One region of the Desulfosporosinus meridiei DSM 13257 genome, then DNA from elsewhere that is predicted to be linked to it. Evidence: riboswitches for the same ligand, from Rfam matches in the RefSeq annotation. Region 1 holds a riboswitch; each other region holds the start of a gene.
What was found. A riboswitch is a leader RNA that binds a small molecule or an ion and turns the genes downstream of it on or off. The one in region 1 is predicted to bind cyclic di-AMP.
Positions count from the first base shown of each region.

Region 2: another riboswitch for cyclic di-AMP. It lies ahead of DESMER_RS03130 (NlpC/P60 family protein); the one in region 1 lies ahead of DESMER_RS12855 (C40 family peptidase).
Region 3: another riboswitch for cyclic di-AMP. It lies ahead of eam (glutamate 2,3-aminomutase); the one in region 1 lies ahead of DESMER_RS12855 (C40 family peptidase).

Region 1 covers NC_018515.1:2,803,968-2,809,287, forward strand. The annotation lists gene DESMER_RS12845 (hypothetical protein) at 1-415, opposite strand, end outside; gene uvrC (excinuclease ABC subunit UvrC) at 621-2,327, shown strand; gene DESMER_RS12855 (C40 family peptidase) at 2,583-3,377, opposite strand; cyclic di-AMP (ydaO/yuaA leader) riboswitch at 3,385-3,526, opposite strand; gene DESMER_RS12860 (PFL family protein) at 3,985-5,320, opposite strand, start outside.
Region 2 covers NC_018515.1:673,618-678,937, forward strand. The annotation lists gene DESMER_RS03120 (methyl-accepting chemotaxis protein) at 1-1,539, shown strand, start outside; gene DESMER_RS03125 (ADP-ribosyltransferase) at 1,673-2,245, opposite strand; gene DESMER_RS03130 (NlpC/P60 family protein) at 2,459-3,898, opposite strand; cyclic di-AMP (ydaO/yuaA leader) riboswitch at 3,902-4,035, opposite strand; gene DESMER_RS03135 (lysophospholipid acyltransferase family protein) at 4,175-4,894, opposite strand; gene DESMER_RS03140 (hypothetical protein) at 5,172-5,320, opposite strand, start outside.
Region 3 covers NC_018515.1:633,579-638,898, reverse strand. The annotation lists gene alr (alanine racemase) at 84-1,196, opposite strand; gene DESMER_RS02935 (NAD(P)H-hydrate dehydratase) at 1,201-2,787, opposite strand; gene acpS (holo-ACP synthase) at 2,813-3,169, opposite strand; gene DESMER_RS02925 (GntR family transcriptional regulator) at 3,189-3,788, opposite strand; cyclic di-AMP (ydaO/yuaA leader) riboswitch at 3,927-4,057, shown strand; gene eam (glutamate 2,3-aminomutase) at 4,211-5,320, shown strand, end outside.

The DNA.
Region 1 (5,320 bases):
TTTTACCAGCAGCGTTTTTATCACTTTCTATTAAATGCAGCAAATAGGCATATGAATCACTGCTAACTGACAGTTGCTTAAACTCTCCATCAGCAACAAAGATAATCCAATACCCTATGGATACTTCGTTATTACTATTATTGTATAGTGCATTAGATACACTTGAAAAACCTTGGCCCAAGAAATTCTGATCACTTGTGAAATCAGTATTGGGATTTGCTGAGTTATTAAGAGAATATTGGTCGTTAATTGTACTCGCTTGGGAAACCGGATCTGAAAGATGACTATATATACTCTTAAAAAAGCTGGGAAAAAGGACATAACCAACAACTCCAATAATCAAGATCCACAAAGCAAGTGCTTGTAAGTCCCGCCATAGTTCATTGCGCGGTGGTCGTCCCCAAGTATTAGGCATATCAATCCCCTCCAATATACTTGAACTTTACTTTATCTGACAACCACAATGCCTCATATACCATATATACGTTTGTTTACATAAAGATATGATTATTAAACTTGCATCTCTCAATTCCAACCTCTAAAATAGACTTGAGGTGGGAATATTGAATCTGCTTCGACAGAAGCTATCCTTGTTGCCAGAAAAACCTGGCGTTTATTTAATGAAAGATAATCAAGCTCAAATTATTTATGTCGGGAAAGCAAAAGTTCTTAAAAACCGAGTTAAATCATATTTCACCGGTTCACACGACGGGAAAACTGCCCGACTAGTCAGTCAAATTTCAGATTTTGAATATATCACAACAGATTCCGAAGTTGAAGCTCTTGTCTTAGAGTGTAATTTAATTAAGAAATACAACCCAAAATACAATATTCTGTTGCGGGATGATAAATCTTACCCCTACCTATCGATTACCGAAGAAAGTCACCCTCGAGTTCTTGTAACACGACAGTTGAAGAAAGATAAAAGTAAATACTTTGGTCCTTATCCTAATGCAACGGCGGCTAGGGAAGCAGCTCGTTTGCTAAATCGACTATTTCCTTTTCGAAAATGTCGTCAAATCCCCTCCCAACCCTGCCTTTACTATCATTTAGACCAGTGCCTTGCCCCTTGTATTCAAGAGGTTCCCCCTGAAGTCTATAAAGAAATGCGCAAAGAGATATCAACTTTTCTAAAAGGGGATCAAAGTGGTATCCTTACTCTCTTACAAGGGAAAATGATTAAAGCTTCTGAAGCTCTACAATTTGAACGAGCCAAGGAATACCGAGACCTTATTGAGGATTTGAAGCAGTTAGGAGAAAAACAAAACATCACGCTCAATGATTTTATTGATCGCGATGTTTTGGGTTTTGCAACAACTACTGACCAGATGTGTATTCAAGTATTTTATTTGCGTCAAGGAAAATTGCTTGCTAGAGATAATTTTATTTTTCCCTATTACGAAGATCCGGAAGAAGCTTTTATTTCTTTTGTTGCTCAGTTTTATATAGAACGGGCAGTATGGCCTAAAGAAATCTTAATTCCAGCCATTGAGTCCTTGGCTTTATCCAAACTCTTCCCTATCACAACTCCTCAGAAAGGGAAAAAAAGAGAATTGGTACTAATGGCCATGACAAATGCTCAAACCACTCTTCATGACCAAATCACTCTGGAAATTAATCAACAACAAGAAACAGGTGATGCTCTAAATACACTTGGGGAACTCTTAAATATTTCAGTTCCCAGAAGAATTGAAGCCTTTGACATTTCCAATATTTCAGGAGCACACACTGTTGCTGGAATGGTACAATTTATTGAAGGTAAACCTGAACGCAGAGGTTATCGTAAATATAAAATCCAACCCATGGATACTTCTGATGATACCGCTGCCATGAAGCAAGTAATTTTTCGCAGATATAAACGATTAGTTTCCGAAAACGAAACTCTTCCTAACTTAATATTGGTGGATGGGGGGAAAGGGCAAATAAGGGCAGCATTAAGTGCCTTAAAGGAAATTAATCTAGTAATTCCAGTTGCCGGAATGGTTAAAAATGAACGTCATCAAACCCACGGACTAATTAATCAGTTCGGGGAGCAGGTACTATTACCGAAGAATCATCCTACGTTTTTTTTACTTGGCAGAATTCAGGATGAAGTCCACCGCTTTGCTATTACATTTCATCGTCAGCAGCGGGCCAAAAATATGACTTTTTCAATTCTGGATGATATTCCGGGAATCGGTCCGAGACGTAAGCAACAGCTGTTACATCATTTTCAGTCACTTGAAGATATTCAGTCTGCTAGCATCGTGGAACTACAAGCTTCCGGAATCCCTTACAATACTGCTAAAACAATCTACGATTATTTTAGCTCAGGTGATAAAAAGTGATGGATATGTAAAGGAGGAACCACAATTCCATGATCCTTAATTATCGAGTCGAACTATGTCGCAAGTGTTATTTTAAACGCACCCATAAATGCTCAATTACGGATTTCTATATTCATAATTCTGCAATTGCTCTGGTTAAACCGGGAGGAGAATGTACTAAATATACGCCTATCCCCTGGATACCACAACTATAGCTCCAACTTGTATTTGATTACAAAAAAGTCCAGCAAATTGCTGGACTTTTAAATCTTTGAACTAGTTAACCCGACGAGCACCGACATACCGCCCTGAATAGTAACTATCATTGAGGCTTGTAGTACGCACACCACTGTTCGAAGCATGTACGAATTTTCCACCGCCGATGTAAACACCTACATGAGACGGACCTTTCGCATAAGTCGAGAAGAAAACTAAGTCGCCTGATTGTAGTTCGTCTTTCTTTACTGGTGTCCCGACATTAAATTGCGCAGAAGATGTTCTGGGCAAAGATATCCCTGAACCCTTAAAAACATACTGTGTATACCCCGAGCAATCGAACCCCTTTTTGCTCGTTCCGCCAAATACATAGGGCACTCCTGTTAGGCTTAAGGCATTACTGACAAGAGTAGAATCACTTGAACGGGATACCTGTTGTTTTGGTGCTTCTGCAACTTGCACCGCTTTGGTCTCACTCTTTGCTGCCTGCGCTTTCTTTGCAGTTTGCACCTTCTTTGCAGTTTGTAGATCCATTGTTGGTTGAGCCTTCTCCGCAACAGTTACGGATGCACTTTGTGTAGTGATAGGTTCAGGCACAGATTTTTCTGGAGTGGGTATACTTGCCACACTATCACTGATTTTTGTTGTTATTTCAGTCCATTGTAATTGCTTTCGCACTGTCTGGGTATAGGTGTTATCTGATACTTCAGCAGAAGCTACTAATACGGGCTTCATTGGAATAGAAGTAGTAGTCATACTCTGTTCAGACGAAGCTAATACCGGAAGACTGCTTGCTAAAACCAGCCCAGCGAAAGTAATGCTTCCTAGCCACTTCCGCGTAGATGAGGAAACCACCAAATATACGTCCACCTTTCTTAGCTTACGAGGTTAGTTGACGGATTCGGGCAGTAGGTGTAAAGCCCTACACGTGAATAGGCACGTGATTCACCCCAAAATTATCCCCCGCTCCAAAGTACGGCATTTGGACTCAGCTTTTTCCTAATATACATTATTCGAGACAAACCTAAAATGTCCTGCATTTACTCTTGCGGAAATTTATTCCTCAGCGAATATATTCCAGTATTTCCATGTCTTTTAAATAAGCTCAAGGGGGTGGGCAAATCTATCATTTGCTAATACTGTCGTATTTACTCAAAATGAATGGTCTCACTCAAATCCCTACAACAGTGTATCCGAAATTCAATCTAACATCCATCCATTTTCTTCCGTCTTACAACTACTTCGTAATAAAATGAGCCTTATAAACGGAACTTGACAAATACCTAAACAGAAGTGCCCCCACCATTTAAGGTGAGGGCACCCAAGGAATAAAGCGAGCTAGTTAACCAAGGTATTCAGGCGACTGCCCACTAGAGGTTCTCTAGTAAGATATTGGTTCAAAAAACGAGCTAATATCCCACGATTAAGTTTAACTCATGAATTAAAACAGCGAAGACAATGTCTAATTAGTTAGGCTAATTATTGGTGCAGGAATACGACCTCCACGATGAACAAACAAATTCGACGAATACGGATGAATAGCAATTATCGGCGCTCCGCCTAATAGCCCTCCGAATTCGACTCTATCTCCGGCCTGTTTGCCAATCGCTGGGATTACTCGTACAGCAGTTGTTTTCTTGTTGATCATACCGATGGCTGCTTCGTCGGCGATAATTGCGGAAATCGTTTCTGCACTAACATCACCCGGCAGGGCAATCATATCCAGACCGACTGAGCAAACACAAGTCATTGCTTCCAGCTTGTCAAGTGTTAAGGCTCCTTCTTCAACAGCTCTTACCATTCCCGCATCTTCTGACACTGGAATAAAAGCGCCGCTCAGCCCTCCGACATGAGATGAGGCCATTGCTCCGCCCTTTTTAACCGCATCGTTAAGCAAAGCTAAAGCTGCTGTTGTACCGTGAGTTCCACAGCGCTCAAGCCCCATATTCTCTAATATTTCTGCCACGCTGTCTCCGATTGCAGGAGTAGGTGCTAGAGACAAGTCTACAATTCCAAAAGGAACGTTAAGTGACTTTGAGGCGGCTCGGCCAATCAACTCGCCCATCCGAGTAATTTTAAAAGCAGTTTGCTTTATTAAATTGGAAAGCTCACTGAAGTCTGCATTAGGATGTTCTTTTACAACCTTAGCCACAACCCCTGGCCCACTAACCCCGACGTTGATAACCCTTTCCGGTTCTCCGACTCCATGGAAAGCACCTGCCATGAAGGGGTTATCTTCCGGCGCATTACAGAATACAACTAACTTAGCTGCAGCTATTCCATCATTATCCGCAGTAAGCTGTGCGGCTTTCAAGATTATATTACCCATTTTTAGTACGGCGTCCATGTTAATTCCAGCTTTTGTGGTACCAATATTAACCGATGAGCAGACAAACTCTGTCTCGCTCAGTGCTTGTGGGATTGCATCAATCAGTGCCAAATCGCCATTAGTAAACCCTTTTTGCACAAGAGCTGAAAAACCGCCAATAAAATTTATCCCGATCTCACGAGCGGCTTTGTTCAAAGCTTTTGCAATCCGCACCATCTCTTCTGAGTTCATTTGAGCAGCTGCAATCGCTATGGGAGTCACCGAAACTCGCTTATTAATGATGGGAATTCCATAACGAGCTGATATTTGCTCACCCACTTCTACTAAGCGCCCAGCATTTTTAGTAATCTTATCGTAGATTTTCGTTTCCATTTTGCCAATGTCTTCAGAGCTACAATCGAGTAAACTTATACCCATAGTAATTGTTCTGATATCAAGGTTTTCTTTCTGAATCATGTTAATTGTTTGT
Region 2 (5,320 bases), 2.1 Mb from region 1:
CAGGCCAAGGAACAAGCAATAGAAATAATGACTAAAATGAGATATGGTGACGATGGTACCGGATATTATTGGGGAGATACCACGGATGGGATATGTGTCTTTCATGGCACAAACCCTAAGGCGCCGGGCACAGACCGCAATAATGCAGCCGATTCTAAAGGATTCCTATTTATGCAGGAGATTTTAAAAGTTGGCCAGAACAATGGAGGGTATGTGGATTATTGGTTTCCTAAGGCCGATCCTAACGATAAGCAAGAATACCCCAAGCGAGGATATGCCCTAGAATTCAAACCATGGAAATGGGTTATCGGAACGGGTAACTATATTGACGATATAAATAAAGTCATCGCTGATCGACAAGCCGCAGCCGATGAAGAAATGTGGCAAAATATTGCTTACTCAGGATTAGGAATGCTAGGGGCTATTGCCATTTCAATTGGCTTTGCCTTAATGATCAATCGCAGGATTTCTCAGAAGATTGCACCTATCGCAGAATCGGCCCTGCAAGTAGCAGGAGGGAATTTAGATATCCCTGAGATTAGTGTGACGACGGATGATGATATAGGGCTTCTAGGAAAAGCCTTTAACGATATGACTAATAATCTGCGTGAGTTAGTGGAAAAAGTCTCTCAGTCTTCTGGATTGGTTGCTTCAACTTCCCAGGAACTAACTTCTGGAGCAGAACAGTCAGCTCAAGCCTCCAATCAAATTGCCACTTCTATTTCCGAAGTCTCTGCTGGTACTGAAACCCAATTAAACGTTGTTAATAACACAACTAAAATCGTTAACCAAATGCTGGTTGGTATTAATCAGATTCTCGACAGTTCTAAAGTAGTTGCCGATACATCAGAAAGAGCTGCGCAATCTGCGCTAGATGGTATGAAGGCTATTGACAAAACCATGGATCAAATGAGTAACATCGAAAGAACCGTGAACACCTCTGCTCAGGTCATTAACAATTTAGGAGAACGATCCAAAGAAATAAGTCAAATTATCGATGCGATCTCTGGAATCGCTCAACAAACCAATCTCTTAGCTCTTAATGCTGCAATTGAAGCTGCTCGTGCCGGAGAACAGGGGCGTGGCTTTGCAGTCGTTGCAGACGAGGTACGTAAACTTGCAGAACAATCAAGTGAAGCCGCAAAACAAATCTCTGCCCTTATTCTCGAAATCCAAGAGGATACTCAAAAAGCAGTTGCTGCTATGAATAAAGGAACCCTGGAAGTCTCAATGGGAACTAAAGTTGTAAACACTGCGGATGATGCGTTTAAGGACATCAACGATTTGGTCACAACGGTGTTAAACCAAGTTCGAGAAATTACTTTAAAAATCCAACATACTGCCGAGGGAAGTAATCAAGTTGCAGAGGCAGTTACCGAGATTAATCAAGTCAGCAAATCAATTGCAGTTCAGACTCAAACAGTTTCGGCAGCAACTGAAGAGCAATCTGCTTCCATTGAAGAAATTGCTGCTGCTAGCCAAGTGCTCTCGAAAATGGCTCAAGAAGTGGAGCTGACTTTAGAAAAGTTTCGATTATAAGTCAAACAATTAATCAAGAGAAGAGTTATTCCAGAGGAAAAAATAGGAGTTAAGAGATTAAGATTCTGAAACTGGGCTAGGAGCATTTTTGCTGCTAGCCTATTTTTCTAAAGAGGTATATGGATAGGACTGTTCATTGGACATTGCATAGTAAGATGGCATGGGCATCGGTAGAATAAATAGTCCTTTCAACGGTATAGATTGAATTTCTTTTTAAGAGAAGTTCATCTTCAGATCGAATGTTGCTGATATTTTTCAAACAAGCTCCATTAAAATTCTTTGGGACCTTTAGAATAAATAGTACATCTGCAGAGTATTCTCTATTTCCGTTGAAAAATAAAGTAGTACTGGAAAAGCCCTTTTCAAGTAATTTCTTTCCATCGTAGAGGGTTGATGTACTACCCAGCCCTTGAAGCCCTTCTAGATCTATCCAGCGAAAAGCAATTACATCTTCCGGAGTGGACGCTTTATTCAAGGCTGAATCTATATGCTGTGTTTTATTTTCAAACCTCGGATATTTACAATGGCGGAAATGCTCGTTATATTTGAATGAACATGAGGTATATAGTTTAATATTCTTGACTTCTTCGGAGGTTAATTGTTGTTCCCATGCACTATAGTAATGATCACACCATTGTCTAATAGCGTCTCTACACTCGAATGTTCGAAATGAACTATTATTTTTGAGGCTTTTGAGGAATTCCAAGATCTCCTGTAAGGCATCATAAAAGTCATTGTCATTATGAAGAGATAGAGGTTCTTCTTCGAAGAAAGATTGCCATATTTCTTTAATCTTTATAAATATAGAACATAACCTCCTTTGCAGAAAGGTCGTTATGTTCTATATTTACTTGGTTTACACCAAAAAAAGACTAAGAGCAACAGCAGTGTGTTGCTCTTAGTCTTTTTACGTTCCAACTTAATCGTAGCTTCTCGCTCCCAGATAACGAGAGGAGTAAAAGCTGTCGCTAAGACTTGATATTTTAACATCGCTATTAGGATTACTGGCATGGACAAAACGTCCACCCCCGATATAGATGCCAACATGTGAGGCACCCTTAGCATAGGTTGAGAAAAATACTAAATCACCTGCTTGGAGGTTGCTCTTGTTAACCGGAGTTCCTGAGGCGAATTGGGCATAAGATGTTCGCGGGAGAGAAATCCCGGAACTAGCATACACATATTTGGTAAAACCTGAACAGTCAAAGCCTTTTTGGGTGGTTCCGCCAAAGACATAGGGGGTACCTTGCAAACTGAGTGCCCGGTCTACTACTGTTGTGGAACCGCCGCTTCCTCGAGATACTGTAGAAGCAGAAGCGACCATGACAGGCCGATTACTGGGGCCTTGGGCAACAACACGGTTTACCGGACTTTGAGTTACCTTTTCTTCTAATACTTGCTTGGTAACATCAATGCCGTTTTTCTGTACATAAGAATATGTAACGATTTTTGAACCATTACTACCTTGCTCAAGTACTTTAGTTTGGCCGACCTTTAAACTGCTATCGGTCTTTGTTACAACATCATAGGGAATTGCTTCGGGGCCGGAGTATGTCCCCTGACTTACGACAGTAAGGAAGGGAGTTGAAGAAACGAGCTTGATAACTTGCCCTGGCTGCAATTTAGTGTCCTTGGTTACTCCTGGGTTACCTGCTAATACTTCATCAGTTAACATATCATTTTTACGGGCAATAAGCCACCAAGAGTCGTTCGGTTGAACAGTATAATCCTTAGCGGATATTTTACCATCAGTCAAAATTTTAAAAGCTTGGTCAGGGGAGGTTAGCTGTTCCGGTAGGACTTCAGCCTCTTCTACACTAACCTTTTCGGCAAAACTAACAGAAGTAACCTTGTTCTCCTCACTGGGTTTAACATAATAGTCTTCGTATTCTTTGAGGAGTTTGTCGGAATCCTCTTTAGTGGGCAAAAATGCGATCACTGAGCCATCGGCTTCTAACTTATAACCATCAACATAAGTACTTAATTTATCCTCTAACGTCTCCTCGCTCAAAGTAGATGTCAGATAGACCGTGGGCTTTACCCTGAGGGATTCATAGGTTATTTGGTCGTGAGTTTTAGCAACCACTCCGAAAGGCTCGCCCTGTTGTTTGAGAATGGTTTCCACAAGGTCTTTACCATAATCAACACTTCTTACTAAACCAATCTGCTGACCGTTAACCATGACAGCAGCTGCAGAAGTTGTGGTTGAAAGATAATAGGTAAGTCCTCCGGTTAGGATAACCGCAATAGATAAACCGCTGATAACACGTGGAGATTTCCATGAGACTTTTCGCAGAGTAGTGCCGCAAAATTGTTGAATTAGCATTCGTTTCTCATTCAAACTAGGAGGCAATTGCATGTTGTTTTCACCTTTCTCGGCTTACGAGGTTAGCTGACGGATTCGGGCATAAGGTGTAAGCCCTACGCATTTGGTATGCGTTTCACCCCAAAAAAAAATCCCCCGCTCTAGGTGACTAGATTAAGCCTTCATACTTTTTATCAACGTTATATATTCGACATTATACTTAAATCTCCTTTTATTTTCATAAAGAAATACATGGCAATTGATGAAGAAATTGTGAAGTAAGTGTAGCATTGCGTTAAAAAATGGGTTTATTATTTTTGTTTCAGAGAATTAATGGGATAGGCCTCGTGTAATAATATCTCGTACTTTTCCTGGTAATTCGGCAGCATCTTCTTTGCTGAGACCAGTGGTGGGGATTGGTTTAAAAATAGTTACCTTAACATGGGCGGGTTTAATCTTAAAGCCGTTTTGTTCCATTATCTTATAAGAGCCGCAAATCGAGATCGGAACAATTGGGACGCCAGCCTTTAAGGCTAACTTTAAGCTGCCAGGCTTAAAGTCTCCAATCATATCACCTTTGCTGCGAGTGCCTTCAGGGAAAATGACCATAGAGTAACCTGCTTTAAGTTGTTCCGCAGCTTGATTAATTACTTTAAGGGATTGGCGAATGTCTGAACGATCCATAAAAACGCATTTTAAATGAGTCATCCAACTTCTAATCAAAGGCAATTTAAGGAGCTCAATTTTTGCAATAAATGCCTTTGGTTTATCGATATAACCGAGGAGAATTGGAATATCGAAATTACCTTGGTGATTGCTTACAAAGAGAACCGAGCCATTAGCCGGGATGTTTTCTTCGCCTTGGATCTCAACAGTAACACCTGCAAGCTTAACAAGTGAATGGGCCCATTTTTTTGCTGTTTGATTTGTAAGTCTGTCATGTTCAAGGATTCTATCCATTCTTTCTAATCGATTAACTTTTAAAAGCGTTGGTTGTATGGACAAAAGATACGCCCAAAAATATGTAAACCAGAGGAAGGTTCGAAACATTGGGATTCTCCTCATCTTGTTTTAAAATTATTCTAGCAAAAATTTATATACTCAAAAGTATGTGCTGGAACTAAAAATACTATTACATAAAATTACCAGAAGATGTGTTGATCTTCATTTTCGAATACATGCTTAAGTGAAGTGATGATATAAACAATAAAAATAAAGGCAGCCAGTGATACCATTGGAGCAAAGTATGCAAAGGGCTGTGCCCATAAAATTGTGCCATGAGCCCATAAATACCATAATGACATATTAACACCTCATTCTATTGTTATCAATGTAGCAATATATTTGATACTTTTTCTTGTATTAAATTACTAATATGGCCTGTAAGGAAAAGTCCCATCGCTAACACCATTACAGCCAACTGCATTGGGTAGGGGGAATAAAGGTCGATGAATCTTATTAAGCTAAAAATTGTTT
Region 3 (5,320 bases), 2.2 Mb from region 1:
CTTTTGCAGAAACAAGGTTCATAACTGTAAAGAGTAGTCAACAAACCGCTTTAAATTACAGAAGATTGGAGAATACACCATCCCTAGGCCTCTTTATAAAGGCGCGGAACTCTTTTGGAAACTCCACAAACCACTTCATAGCTAATAGTACTCATCCAATCTGCCATTTCTGTCGCTGTTAAATGTTCATTACCATCTTTACCGAGAATAGTCACCACATCTCCCACCTGAACATTTGAGATTTTTGTCACATCTAACATAGTTTGATCCATACAGATCCGCCCTATTATCGTCGACCGTCTTCCCCGAATCAGCATTTCACCTTGATTAGACAGGGCTCTACGCAGCCCATCGGCATAACCCACCGGAACAGTAGCGACACGAGTAGGATAAGCCGCTTGAAAAGTGCGCCCATAGCTTACAGTTTCGCCAGTCTCAATGGTTTTTACATGGGATACTTTTGCTTTCCAGGACAAAACCGGCTGCAGACCGATGTTTTCACTGATCTGAGCAGATGGCTGAAGCCCATATAAACTAATCCCCAGACGGACTATCTCAAAATGGGAATCCGGAAATTGGATAATCCCAGCACTATTTGCGGTATGGCGAATTGGAATAGTAAGTCCGGCAACCTTAAGTTGATCATAAACTGTTTGAAAAGACTTTAGCTGTTTTTTAGCAAATGACAAATCCTTCTGATCTGCAGTGGCAAAATGGGTAAAAATTCCTTCTATAATAAGATTGGGCAATTCAGCGATCTTTAGGATCTCTGCAATCTCTGTCGCGCGAAATCCGATTCGTCCCATTCCTGTATCAACTTTTATGTGCAATCTAACACTCCGCTTGAGCCGTACAGCTGCCTCAGAGAGTGCTTGCGCCTGATTTAATTGAAAAATCGTAGGAATGATATCTTCTCTAACCAGAGTTTCCGAATCATTTTCCTCAGTTGCCCCAATGACCATAACCGTCACCTGAGGAAATACGGTTTTGATTTCCAGAGCCTCTTCTAAGAGGGCAACACCAAAGCGCTTAGCACCACAGGCAATAAGAGTCTTCACCACGGGAAGCGCGCCATGGCCGTAAGCATCTGCTTTTACAATCGGCATTATTTCACTCTTTGTATATGACTGAAGCTTAAAGAAATTGTCTTTAAGCGCTTGCAAGTCTACCTCAGCCCAAACCTGTCTCCCTCCCATAATCTCATCCTCTCTTTCCCTCTAAACCCTTAAGTTCTAAAGCACGTCGAACTTTGGGGAGTTGATTTGCTACTTCCGAAGCCGTAAATCCTGACCAGCCAAATTCCCCCGCTAAGGCATCCGCCGCCTTTCCGTGTAAATACACTCCCAGACAAGCTGCCTCAAGGGGCGGAACCCCTTGAGCTAACCAGCCAAGAATACTCCCGGTAAGGACATCCCCTGTCCCGCCGGTACCAAGTCCGGGATTCCCGGTTGGGTTAAAAAATGCACGCCCATCAGGGGAGGCTATAATGGTTACTGATCCCTTTAAAACCACTACAGCTTCCCACTCGACTGCTTTAGCGACAGCAATTTCCAGCCGGTTTCGCTCAATATCTTCGATGCTGCACTGACAAAGTCGGGCCATTTCACCCGGATGTGGGGTAAGTATTAAGTCTCCTCGACCACTTCGCAAAGCTAACAAGCTTGAATCCAATCCTATAAGATTGAGAGCATCGGCATCCAAGATAACAGGGCAGCTAATATTCTTTAGTATTTCTTCCAAAACAGAAACAAAGTCAATATTCTGAGACAGCCCCGGGCCTACAGCCAGGGCTTTAGCCTTCTCAGCTTGTTTTAAGATCACAGGCCAAGCTTCTTCATTAAGAGAATCTGCGCCGGGTGCTGACCAGACTGTTGCCTCAGTGATACCAGCATCTACTTCTCCGGCTATTCCTAGAGGAGTCACGATTTGCAACAGCCCTATGCCGCTCCGCAAGGCACCTTGTCCCGCCAGCACCGCCGCCCCGCTCATCCCTTTAGAACCTGCCACAAGAATACCCTTGCCATGGGTTCCCTTATGCCCTTTAAGCTGCCGAATAGGAATTATATCACGTACGTCTGCATCCATCAGCACAAATGTTGAAATCCCTTCCTCCATTAAGTAGGATTCCGGGATGGAAATAGGATCTACAACAACTCGACCACAATATTCAGGGCCTTCGCCGAGAAAAAGTCCCCATTTGGGGAGTCCAAAGGTAACTGTCGTCTGAGCTCGGACTGCAGTTCGATAAACTTTGCCGGTATTAGCCTCAACACCACTAGGAATATCAATGGATACCACCCATCCGGGAGCAACGTTTACTTCATCCACATATTCCTCAATCAAACTTGGCAAAGCTCCCCGCATTCCAATTCCAAACAAGGCATCAATAACAACATCGGCCTGGGCTAAAGCTAAGCGTATCAAACGCCGTTGCTTCTCCCCTTCAACGACAAATAGTTTCCCGGTGGTACCTTGAAAAAGACGCAAATTTAACGCTGCATCTCCTCTAAATTCCTTTTGAGCAGCAAATAATAAGACGGTAACATCCATCCCTTGAAAGACTAAGTGCCGGGCAACCGCTAAGCCATCCCCACCGTTATTTCCTTTTCCAACCAGGATAACCGCTTTTCGGCGGTTTAGACCTTCTTTGCCATTGGGGATATTGCGCCGAATTTCTTCGACCACTGCCCAGGCCGCATTTTCCATAAGGAGCAAACTTGGAATACCATAATGATAAATGGCTTTCTCTTCAATCTGCCGCATCTGTTCTGCATTGACCACACGCATTTTTTCCCACCCCAATTTCTCTAACTCAGCTCAAGATTGCGAAGGCCATGGCCTGAGTTCGGTTATGTGCTAGACTTACTCGCACTTGAGATCCTCCTCTAGTACTTACGTGATTCATGGCTCCCGGACTAAGATATACTATTGGCTCTCCTTCTGGATTACTTATAATTTCTACATCATGCCAGGACAATCCCTGCAAGCCCGTGCCTAAAGTCTTTAAAACTGCCTCTTTTCCTGCAAAACGGGCTGCATAGCTTTGAATCCCTTTGCCCTGCAAAGACTCTCTTTCCCGATTTGTGAAAAGACGCTCAAATAACCTTGGTTGACGTTTCAAAGCTTGGGCTACTCGTTCAATTTCAATAATATCAATTCCAGGATACATATACATTACTCCATCCAAATTATAGAATTGCCCTCAATTTCAGTTGTCCTTCAGCCGAGCCTGCAGCCAATAAGACATCCTCTCCTCGCAGGACAAAACTAGCGTCCGGAGAAAATTGTTCCACCCCGTCGCGAACCACCGCAACAATCGTGGCCCCTGTCCGCTCTCGAATTTTCAATTCCTGCAGAGTCTTGCCGATAGCAGGAGATTCCTTCCCGATTTCGATTTCTCCAACATCTAACCACCGTGACATTAGGCGATCGGTATAACCCAGGAATTTATTTAAATGGCTTTCAATCTTAATATCAATTTCACGCCTTTGATCCATAAGCTTCTTAAGATCTTCAACAAAGACTTGAATTTCTCCTTTTTGATCAAAGGACTTAACAAACTTTTCAGCCATAGCCTTTGAAGTAACAGTTATTCCCACACCCTGACTGACCACAACCACCCCAACATTTTGTAAAACTGCTATGGCCCGGCGTATGGTTTCTGGCGAAACATTATACCGCCCTGCTAATGTTGAACGGCCGTGAATTTTTACTCCCTCATGATATTCTCCCATCATGATTGCGTGAGCTATATCAATGGCAATTTCCTGATACCGAGCCTTTTCCAATCTATTCAACCCCTTACCCATTGGGCTATTAACCCTATAAATATCTTCCTATTATAACATAGCCAAATCTTGGTGACATCATGCTCTTGACAGGTAACAACCCTTGTGATAAGATAAGGTTGTCAGTAAAATAAATAATTAATCCATTTGCTGAATTTCCAAAAGGAAAACGGGGGAACCAATTCTTGGGGTGAATCGCCTAATGGCGTAGAGCAGTTTTTCAGCTCGAACCCGACAGCTAACCTCGTAAGCGTTGAAAGACACGATATTCGTGATATTTGCGTTTATTTCTTTTGGGAGCCGACAAAATTTGATTGGTTCTCTTTTTGTTTTCATCACACTTCTTAAAGACTCTCGCACTAATGAAAGCACAGATGGATACGCAGCATAATTTTGGAAAACAAATAGAGGAGGGATATCTCATGGCTGTCGAACTCCAAGAACGTTCCGGTACATTTCGACAATATGCACTTAAGCGTGCGGATGAGCTTAAACAAATGATACTTCCATTCATAAATAATTCCCCAAAAGTACCTACGGGATTTTTACTTTCAGACGCCTACGAATCCCGCCGTGGAAATATTTTAAGCTATTTCAACGCCACACTGGAAGACTGGGAAAATTGGCACTGGCAAATGGCTCACAGAATCACTGAGGCTCATGTCCTGAACGCTCTTCTTCCGGGATTAACTATGGATCAATGTGAGGAAATTGAGCGGGTGGGAAAAACTTACCGTTGGGCAGTATCTCCTTATTATCTTAGTTTAATGAGTGATACTGATCCCCTAGATCCAATCAGGCTGCAAGGATTGCCCACTCTGCCTGAACTTGCCGAAGACTTTGGAGAAGATGATCCTATGGGCGAAGGAATTACCTCCCCCGCTCCCTGTATCACCAGACGTTATCCGGATCGTTTAATTATAAACGTCACTAATATGTGTGCTATGTACTGCAGACACTGCCAGCGCAGACGTAATATTGGCGAAAACGATACACATTCTCCTCGAACCCAACTTAAAGCTGCCCTGGATTATATCCGTGCTAATCCCGAGATTCGAGATGTCCTAGTAACCGGCGGAGACGCCTTACTGCTTAACGACCTCACCCTGGACTGGCTGCTGGGAGAACTCCATGCTATTCCTCACGTAGAGATTAAGCGTCTAGGCACAAGAGCACCTGTGACTTTGCCAATGCGCATAACGGATGAACTATGTTCAATACTCGCTAAATACCCACCCCTTTATATTAACACTCAGTTTAATCACCCCAAGGAAGTTACGAAAGACGCTAAAAAAGCGGCTGATAAACTAATTTCAGCCGGGGTTGTCTTAGGTAACCAGGCAGTTTTACTCAAAGGGATTAATCACGAACCAGAGGTTATGAAAAAACTCAACCACGAATTACTCAAAATTAGGGTTCGCCCTTACTATATTTTCCACGCCAAAAATGTCAAGGGGACTCGTCACTTCGTTCCTCGAATTCAAGACGGGCTCAAGGTTATGGACCAGCTGCGAGGATACACCTCAGGACTT